DNA from 3 places in the Pseudomonas sp. NY15435 genome. Region 2 is predicted to be linked to each of the others. Evidence: predicted binding sites of a transcription regulator. Region 2 holds the regulator's gene; each other region holds the start of a gene.
What was found. Region 2 encodes sigma-54, which starts transcription at its own class of promoters, with help from an activator protein. Its sites were predicted from a motif close to ANTGGCATNNANNTTGCTNT; they were not measured.
Positions count from the first base shown of each region.

Region 1 (3,276 bases), on a different contig from region 2:
CCGATGTCGGTCACGGTGCCGAAGCCGCCCAGGGCCGGAGCGGCGAACACGCCGGTGAGCAGCGCGCCGACGATACCGCCGACAGCATGCACGCCGAAAGCGTCCAGGGAATCGTCGTAGCCGACGGCACGCTTGAGGCTGGTGGCGGCGAAGAAGCAGATCACGCCGGCCGCCAGGCCGATCACGATGGCGCCCATCGGGCCGCAGGTGCCAGCGGCCGGAGTGACGGCAACCAGGCCGGCAACCACGCCGGAAGCGATACCCAGGGCGCTCGGCTTACCGTGAGTGATCCACTCGGCGAACATCCAGCCCAGGGCGGCGGCGGCGGTGGCGATCTGAGTGACCAGCATGGCCATGCCGGCGGTGCCGTTGGCGGCAGCGGCGGAACCGGCGTTGAAGCCGAACCAGCCCACCCACAGCAGCGCAGCGCCGATCAGGGTGTAGCCCAGGTTGTGCGGCGCCATGGCAGCGGTCGGGTAGCCCTTGCGCTTGCCCAGCACGATGCACGCCACCAGGCCTGCGATACCGGCGTTGATGTGCACCACGGTGCCGCCAGCGAAGTCCAGCACGCCCCAGTCCCACAGCAGGCCGCCGTCACCGCTCCAGACCATGTGGGCGATCGGTGCGTAGACCAGGGTGAACCACAGCGCGGTGAAGATCAGCATGGCCGAGAACTTCATGCGCTCGGCGAAGGCGCCGACGATCAGGGCCGGGGTGATGATCGCGAAGGTCATCTGGAACATCACGAAGATGCTTTCCGGGAACAGCGCGGCGGCGGAAGTCAGGCCGGTGCTGGTCAGGCCGCTGAGGAAGGCCTTGTCCAGGCCGCCGACGAAGGAAGCGAAGTTGACCACGCCCTTCTCCATACCGACGGTATCGAAGGCCAGGCTGTAGCCGTAGACGACCCAGAGGATGCTGATCAGCGCGGTGATCGCAAAGCACTGCATCATGATCGACAGGACGTTCTTGGCGCGCACCATGCCGCCGTAGAACAGGGCCAGGCCGGGGATGGTCATCAGCAGCACCAGAGCACTGGAAATCAGCATCCAGGCGGTGTCACCGCTGTTCAGGACAGGGGCCGCTGCCTCGTCAGCCAAGGCCAGACCGGGCATTGCGAGGGGCAATAGGGCGCCTAGCCCTGCGTATTTGCGCAGAGTCATTGTTGTTTCTCCTGGGGCGTGGGGTTCGGTGTGGGCTTGGCTTAGATCGCGTCGGTGCCGGTTTCGCCGGTACGGATACGAATGGCCTGTTCCAGATTTACGACAAAGATCTTGCCGTCACCGATCTTCCCGGTGTTGGCGGCCTTGGTGATGGCTTCGATAACACGATCCAGCTGGTCATCGGCAATGGCGACGTCGATCTTCACCTTCGGCAGGAAATCGACAACGTATTCCGCGCCACGGTACAGCTCGGTGTGACCCTTCTGCCGGCCGAAGCCTTTGACTTCGGTCACAGTGATGCCCTGCACGCCGATCTCGGACAGCGACTCACGAACGTCGTCCAGCTTGAACGGCTTGATGATGGCTGTGACTAGCTTCATGTAACTCTCTCCCGTGTTTTGGTGGACCCGCCCCAGGAAGAACGAACCCGGAGACAAGTCTAAGCGCAGTGTCTGGCTTTTGTAATGCGCCGGCCGCCCTACCTCAGCACTCCGACTGCCTTGTTCGAAGCGATCCACCGCCTCGCCTGCCGCACCGGAACTGCCTCGGTGCACGCCATGTATGCCCCAAAGCATGAAGCTTGCCAGTTCGTGGAAATGCCCGTGACATCAGGCACTTGGCCAGAATCCGGGGTTTCTGGCGATTAGCCAGCGCGGCTTTGGCGCACCGAAAGCGCGCACGGCGAGCGGGCACACTGCTCAAAAAGCGTGCAACCCCGGACGCCGCAGCCGTCGCCGGCTGCGTGATAGACTGCGCTCTGATTCAATCCGGAACCCATGAACCATGCTGCCGCCCAAAGCCTTCCTCGATGCCATCAGCCAACAAGCCGGACGCCTGTTCGGTGGCGAATCGCCCCTGCCGAAGGCCGAGCTGGAAGCCCAGTTCAAGGTTCTGATGCAGAGCGCCTTCAGCAAGCTCGACCTGGTCAGCCGCGACGAATTCGACAGCCAGATGGTTGTCCTCGCCCGTACCCGCGCCCGCCTCGAGGCGCTGGAAGCCAAGGTCGCGGAGATGGAAGCCAAGCTCTCGCCGCCTGCCGACACCGCCGCCCCCGCCGAATAACGCACATCGGGCGGGCGGCATGCGATCAAGGAGTGATCCATGTCCCTCGCCATCGTCCATAGTCGTGCCCAGGTCGGCGTGGAAGCACCCGGCGTTACTGTCGAGGCGCACCTTGCCAACGGCCTGCCTTCGCTGACCCTGGTCGGTCTGCCCGAAGGCGCGGTGAAGGAGAGCAAGGACCGCGTCCGCAGCGCCCTGCTCAACGCCGGCTTCGATTTCCCCAATCGCAGAATTACCCTGAATCTCGCCCCGGCTGATTTGCCGAAGGACGGCGGGCGTTTCGACCTGGCCATCGCGCTGGGCATCCTGGCCGCCAGCGGCCAACTGGCGGATGCTGCCGGGCTGGATGAGCTGGAATGCCTGGGTGAACTGGCGCTGTCCGGCACCTTGCGGCCGGTTCCCGGCGTACTGCCCGCTGCGCTGGCTGCCCGCGCCGCCGGGCGCGCCCTGGTGGTGCCGAAGGAGAACGCTGAAGAAGCCAGCCTCGCCAGCGGCCTGACTGTCTACGCCGTTGGCCACCTGCTGGAGCTGGCCGCGCACTTCAGCGGCCAGGAGCGCCTGCGTCCCTACGAAGCCAACGGCCTGCTGCGCGCCACACAGCCCTACCCCGACCTCGCCGAAGTGCAGGGCCAGACCGCCGCCAAGCGGGCCCTGCTGGTCGCCGCCGCCGGGGCACACAACCTGCTGTTCAGCGGGCCGCCCGGCACCGGCAAGACACTGCTCGCCAGCCGCCTGCCGGGCCTGATGCCGCCGCTGGACGAAGACGAGGCGCTGCAGGTGGCGGCGATTCACTCCGTCGCCGGGCGCGGGCCGTTGACCCACTGGCCACAGCGCCCCTTCCGTCAGCCACACCACACCGCTTCCGCGCCAGCACTGGTCGGTGGCGGCAGTCGCCCGCAGCCGGGGGAAATCACCCTGGCGCACGAAGGCGTGCTGTTCCTCGATGAGCTACCGGAGTTCGATCGCAAGGTATTGGAAGTCCTGCGCGAGCCGCTGGAAGGCGGCGAGATCGTCATCGCCCGCGCCAATGGCCGCGTGCGCTTCCCGGCGCGCT
Region 1 covers NZ_JBLUQA010000008.1:76,221-79,496, reverse strand. Annotated here, with positions in the region: gene ACNFH5_RS19690 (ammonium transporter) at 1-1,160, opposite strand, end outside; gene glnK (P-II family nitrogen regulator) at 1,202-1,540, opposite strand; gene ACNFH5_RS19680 (accessory factor UbiK family protein) at 1,944-2,222, shown strand; gene ACNFH5_RS19675 (YifB family Mg chelatase-like AAA ATPase) at 2,262-3,276, shown strand, end outside.
Region 1: glnK (P-II family nitrogen regulator) is a predicted target of sigma-54. The motif match lies at 1,729-1,748, and genes of this name have one in related genera.

Region 2 (3,276 bases):
TGGTCATCCAGCCCAAGAAAAAGCAGGATCAAGCGCAGTAATGGCTACGCTAACCGCCCAGCACCTCGCCAAGAGCTACAAGAGCCGGCAAGTCGTTCGCGACGTCAGCATGAGCATCGAGAGCGGGCAGATCGTCGGCCTGCTCGGCCCCAACGGAGCGGGCAAGACCACCTGCTTCTACATGATCGTCGGCCTGGTTCGCGCCGATCAGGGCGTGGTGCGCATCGACGAGCAGGACGTCACCCACCTGCCCATGCACGGCCGCGCGCGCGCCGGCATCGGCTACCTGCCGCAGGAAGCCTCGATCTTCCGCAAGCTGTCGGTGGCGGACAACATCGGTGCCATCCTGGAAACCCGCAGCGACCTCGATCGCGCTGGCCGCCAGGAAGCCCTGGAGGGCCTGCTCGAGGAGTTCCACATCCACCACATCCGCGACAACCTCGGCATGAGTCTGTCCGGCGGTGAGCGTCGCCGCGTGGAAATCGCCCGCGCCCTGGCCAGTTCGCCGAAGTTCATCCTGCTGGACGAACCCTTCGCCGGCGTTGACCCCATTTCCGTGGGGGACATCAAGCAGATCATCCATCACCTCAAGGCCAAGGGCATCGGCGTGCTGATCACCGACCACAACGTCCGCGAGACCCTGGATATCTGCGAAACGGCGTATATCGTCAACGACGGCCAACTGATCGCCGAAGGCAGCGCCGAGAGCATCCTCGCCAACGACCTGGTGAAGGAAGTCTACCTGGGCCACGAGTTCCGCCTCTAAGGCCCTGCGCCGCGCCCTTCCCAGGGCGTGGCAGCTCCACCTCCTCCCTGCGCGTGGCGCGGCTCGTCGGCCGTTCCGCGATGCATTCGGCTGCCTGTCCTGCCCGGGCGCAACCGGGTTGTAACGAAAGGTCGACAGCCCCTAGGCAAAGCGTCCAAACTCAGGCATATAATTTGCTTCCTCGCGGCACCCCGGTGTCCGTAGTCGTGGATATGGCGCGCTTCGCGCCAGCGAACAAGGTGCCTAGTTCCAGCCATGAAACCATCGCTAGTCCTAAAGATGGGCCAGCAGCTGACGATGACCCCGCAGCTGCAACAGGCCATCCGACTGCTCCAGCTCTCCACGCTGGACCTCCAACAGGAAATCCAGGAAGCCCTGGAGTCCAACCCGATGCTGGAGCGCCAGGAAGAAGGCGAGGATTACGACAACAGCGACCCCATGGCGGACGGCGCCGAGTCAGGCGCCAACGGCACCACCAGCAGCTCCCAGGACAATTTCCAGGAAAGCACAACGCCCAATGCCGACAGCCTCGATGAGGACCAGTGGGCCGAGCGCATCCCCAACGAGCTGCCTGTAGACACTGCCTGGGAAGACATCTACCAGACCAGCGCCAGCAGCCTGCCCAGTAACGATGACGACGAGTGGGACTTCACCTCTCGCACCTCAGCCGGCGAAAGCCTGCAGAGCCATCTGCTGTGGCAGCTCAACCTCCTGCCGATGTCCGATACCGACCGCCTGATCGCCCTGAGCATCATCGACGGCATCACGGACGACGGTTACCTCGACGAGTCCCTCGACGACATCCTCGCCTCCATCGATCCGGAACTGGGCGTGGAGATGGACGAAGTGGAAGTCGTGCTGCGCCGCGTACAGCAGCTCGAACCCGCTGGCGTCGGTGCACGCAACCTGCGCGAGTGCCTGCTGCTGCAGCTGCGCCAGCTGCCCACCAAGACTTACCTGCTGGCCGAGGCTATCCGTCTGGTCAGTGATCACCTGGACCTGCTCGGCAGCCGCGACTACAGCCAACTGATGCGCCGCATGAAGCTCAAGGAAGACGAGCTGCGCGAGACCATCGAGCTGATTCAGTCGCTGCATCCGCGCCCGGGCTCGCAGATCGAATCCGGCGAAGCCGAATACGTGGTCCCGGATGTCATCGTGCGCAAACACAACGAGCGCTGGCTGGTGGAGCTGAACCAGGAAGCGGTGCCGCGCCTGCGCGTCAACTCGCAGTATGCCGGCCTGGTACGCCGCGCTGACTCCAGCGCCGACAACACCTTCATGCGCAACCAGCTGCAGGAAGCGCGCTGGTTCATCAAGAGCCTGCAGAGCCGCAACGAAACGCTGATGAAGGTGGCGACGCAGATCGTCGAGCACCAGCGCGGCTTCCTGGAATACGGCGAAGAGGCGATGAAGCCGCTGGTCCTGCACGACATCGCCGAGGCGGTGGGCATGCACGAATCGACCATCTCCCGTGTCACCACGCAGAAATTCATGCACACGCCGCGTGGCATCTTCGAGCTGAAGTATTTCTTCTCCAGCCACGTCAGCACCTCCGAAGGCGGCGAGTGCTCGTCCACCGCGATCCGCGCAATCATCAAGAAACTGGTCGCGGCGGAAAGTCCGAAAAAGCCATTGAGTGACAGCAAGATCGCTGGTTTACTGGAGGCACAGGGCATTCAAGTGGCACGTCGTACCGTCGCCAAGTACCGGGAGTCCCTAGGAATCTCTCCCTCGAGCGAGCGCAAGCGACTGGTGTGACGTTGATCCACGCCAAGGTGTTCCGGCGGCAGGCCCCATAACCTGCCACTTACACACGGGCAATAAGGAGAAAGCGGTATGCAAGTCAACATCAGTGGACATCAACTGGATGTGACCGACGCCCTGCGCGACTATGTCGGCGAGAAACTTGGCCGACTGGAGCGCCACTTCGACAAGATCACCAATGTTCAGGTCATCATGGAGGTCGAGAAGCTGAAGCAGAAAATTGAAGCCACCCTCCACATCGCCGGTGGCGAAGTGGTGGCCTGCGCCGAACATGAAGACATGTACGCGGCCATCGACCTGCTCACCGACAAGCTCGACCGCCAACTGATCAAGCACAAGGAAAAATACCTCGAACGCCAGCAAGGTGTTGGCGTCCGTTAACCCCTCCCTATGATCCGACTTGAGCAAATCCTGACCCCCGGCCGTTCCCTCGTGAACGTGCCGGGAGGCAGCAAGAAACGTGTCCTCGAACAAATCGCCAACCTGGTGGCTCGCGAGCTGCCGGGTTTCGATTCCCAAGACATCTTCGACAGCCTGGTGGCCCGGGAACGCCTGGGCTCCACCGGCTTCGGCAATGGCATCGCCATTCCGCACTGCCGCCTCCCCGGCTGCCAGTCGCCGATCAGCGCCATCCTGCACCTTGACCACCCGGTAGACTTCGACGCCCTCGACGGTGCGCCGGTGGATCTGGTGTTCGTGCTGCTGGTGCCGGAAGCGGCCACCGAGGAGCACCTGGAACTGCTGCG
Region 2 covers NZ_JBLUQA010000002.1:516,672-519,947, reverse strand. Annotated here, with positions in the region: gene lptA (lipopolysaccharide transport periplasmic protein LptA) at 1-41, shown strand, start outside; gene lptB (LPS export ABC transporter ATP-binding protein) at 41-766, shown strand; gene ACNFH5_RS06520 (RNA polymerase factor sigma-54) at 1,022-2,524, shown strand; gene hpf (ribosome hibernation-promoting factor, HPF/YfiA family) at 2,603-2,911, shown strand; gene ptsN (PTS IIA-like nitrogen regulatory protein PtsN) at 2,921-3,276, shown strand, end outside.

Region 3 (3,276 bases), on a different contig from region 2:
GGTCTGGCTGGACACCTGGGAAATCGCCTCGCCGGTCACCAGCGCGTCGATCTCCAGGCGCTCGGCCACGCGGCTGGCGGCGCGCAGCATCATGCGCTTCAAGGTCACGCCCATGTAGCTGTCGTCGACCTTGGTGAGAATCTCGCCGACCACTTCCTCGAAGGGCACGCTGACGAACAGCACGCGCTGGGAACTGCCGTACTTCTTCCACAGGTAGTGCGCGACTTCCATCACGCCCAGTTCGTGGGCACGGCCGCCGAGGTTGAAGAACACGAAGTGGCTGATCATGCCGCGGCGCATCATCTGGTAGGCCGCCACGGTGGAGTCGAAGCCACCGGACATCAGCACCAGCACCTGCTCCAGCGCGCCCAGCGGGTAGCCGCCCAGGCCATCGTGCTGGGCGTGGATCACGTAGAGGCGGTCGTGGCGGATTTCCACGCGCACTTCCACTTCCGGGTTCTTCAGCGAGACGCCCGCCGCACCGCAGTGCTGGCGCAGGCCGCCACCGACGTAACGCTCCACATCTATAGAGGTGAAGGGGTGCTTGCCGGCGCGCTTGCAGCGCATGGAGAAGACCTTACCCGGCAGCTTGTCGCCGAAGTGGGCCTTGCACTTCTCGAGGATGTCGTCGAAATCGCCCAGCGGGTATTCGTGCACTTCCAGGAAGTGGCCGATGCCTGGCGTGCAGGTCAGGCGCTCGATCATCTCGCGCAGGACTTTCGGGTCGGTGACCTTGGTCTCGACCTCGAGGTTGTCCCACTCGCCCTCGACCAGCAACTCAGGGTCGAGATCGCGGAGCACCGTGCGAATGTTCTTCGCCAGCTGGCGGATGAAGCGCTTGCGCACCGGCCGGCTCTTGATGGTGATTTCCTGGAAGACCTTGACGATGAGTTTCATGCGAACCGGGCGATTGCCATGGGACTGAAAAAAAGGGGCGGAATTATATCCGAAATTGCTCAAGACTTGAGCAGAAATCGGAGACTTTCTTTTTGGTGCACCAAAATGGACTTATGCACCACGACGGAGCACCAAAGCGGTGCACTATTTCCGTGCAATTATCCGTAACACACGCCAGAGCCCGTGATTTCAGGGCCCCTGCCCGTTTACGGGCACTGGCACGCAACTTGCTCTCTTGTGAGGCAGGTTGCCCTGGCGGAGTATTCCGGCCGGCATCACCCGATACTGGGGCACGAAAAAGCTCCCAGCTCTAATCCCTCCTGGAGGACAGCATGTCGTACAAGTCGCAACAACTGATCAAAGATCATGACGTGAAGTGGGTTGACCTGCGCTTCACCGATACCAAAGGCAAGCAGCAGCACGTCACCATGCCCGCCCGCGACGCGCTGGACGACGAGTTCTTCGAAGCCGGCAAGATGTTCGATGGCTCCTCCATCGAAGGCTGGAAGGGCATCGAAGCCTCCGACATGATCCTGCTCCCGGACGACAGCACCGCCGTGCTCGACCCGTTCACCGAAGAGCCGACCCTGATCATCGTTTGCGACATCATCGAGCCGAGCACCATGCAAGGCTACGAGCGCGACCCGCGCAACATCGCCAAGCGCGCCGAGGAATACCTGAAGTCCACCGGTATCGGTGACACCGTATTCGTTGGCCCGGAGCCGGAGTTCTTCATCTTCGACGAAGTGAAGTTCAAGTCCGACATCTCCGGCTCGATGTTCAAGATCTTCTCCGAGCAGGCTTCCTGGAACACCGACGCTGACATCGAGACCGGCAACAAAGGCCACCGTCCGGGCGTCAAGGGCGGCTACTTCCCGGTACCGCCGGTCGACCACGACCACGAAATCCGTACCGCCATGTGCAACGCCATGGAAGAAATGGGCCTGGTCATCGAAGTTCACCACCACGAAGTGGCGACTGCCGGCCAGAACGAAATCGGCGTGAAGTTCAACACCCTGGTTGCCAAGGCTGACGAAGTTCAGACCCTGAAGTACTGCATCCACAACGTCGCCGACGCCTACGGCAAGACCGTGACCTTCATGCCGAAACCGCTGTACGGCGACAACGGCTCGGGTATGCACGTTCACATGTCCATCTCCAAGGATGGCAAGAACACCTTCGCTGGCGAAGGCTATGCCGGCCTGTCCGATACCGCCCTGTACTTCATCGGCGGCATCATCAAGCACGGCAAGGCGCTGAACGGCTTCACCAACCCGGCCACCAACTCCTACAAGCGTCTGGTTCCGGGCTTCGAAGCCCCGGTCATGCTGGCCTACTCGGCCCGCAACCGTTCCGCCTCGATCCGTATTCCGTACGTATCCAGCCCGAAAGCCCGCCGCATCGAAGCGCGCTTCCCGGACCCGGCTGCCAACCCCTACCTGTGCTTCGCCGCGCTGCTGATGGCGGGCCTGGACGGCATCCAGAACAAGATTCACCCCGGCGACGCCGCCGACAAGAACCTGTACGACCTGCCGCCGGAAGAGGCGAAGGAAATCCCGCAGGTTTGCGGCAGCCTGAAAGAGGCGCTGGAAGAACTCGACAAGGGCCGTGCGTTCCTGACCAAGGGCGGCGTGTTCACCGACGAGTTCATCGATGCCTACATCGAGCTGAAGTCGGAAGAAGAAATCAAGGTGCGCACCTTCGTGCACCCGCTGGAATACGACCTGTACTACAGCGTCTGATCCACGAATACCTATAAATAGCGACAGCATTAAGGCCTCCTTCGGGAGGCCTTTTTTATGGGCTGGAGAAAACCGCTGGCGCCTGTGCCTGTGCCTGTGCCTGTGCCTGTGCCTGTGCCTGTGCCTGTGCCTGTGCCTGTAGGAGCGAGCTTGCTCGCGAATCGCACAGCACTGGAGTCACCGGATAACTCGTTCGCGAGCAAGCTCGCTCCTACAACGGAAGGCCGGTTTCAGATCCCGCCGTCGGCCGGTGCGCCTTGCTCCTCGTCGTCCTCGCGGCGCGATTTGCGCATGCGCGAGAGCTGCACATTCAGGCGCGGCATGGAGAGTTCCAGCCCGGCCTTGTCGAGCTTCTGTCGCAGGCGCAGGTTGAAGGCGCGCTGCACTTCCCACTGACGGATCGGCGCGGTCTTGAAGCGGAAGCGCAGGATCGCCTGGCCGGCGTCGAAGCTCTCGATGCCCTGGATTTCCAGCGGCGACCAGATGGCGCGGTTGATGGTGCGGTCGGTGCGCAGCTCACCGGAGACTTCCTTGACCAGCGCCAGCGCATCGTCGATCGGCATGCTCGCCGGCACCGGCCAGCGGAACATGGCGTAGCCGAACTGCCGCGAGTAGTTCTTGATGCTCTTGATCTCGC
Region 3 covers NZ_JBLUQA010000008.1:298,970-302,245, reverse strand. Annotated here, with positions in the region: gene thiI (tRNA uracil 4-sulfurtransferase ThiI) at 1-897, opposite strand, end outside; gene glnA (glutamate--ammonia ligase) at 1,230-2,639, shown strand; gene ACNFH5_RS20685 (mechanosensitive ion channel family protein) at 2,870-3,276, opposite strand, start outside.
Region 3: glnA (glutamate--ammonia ligase) is a predicted target of sigma-54. The motif match lies at 1,112-1,131, and genes of this name have one in related genera.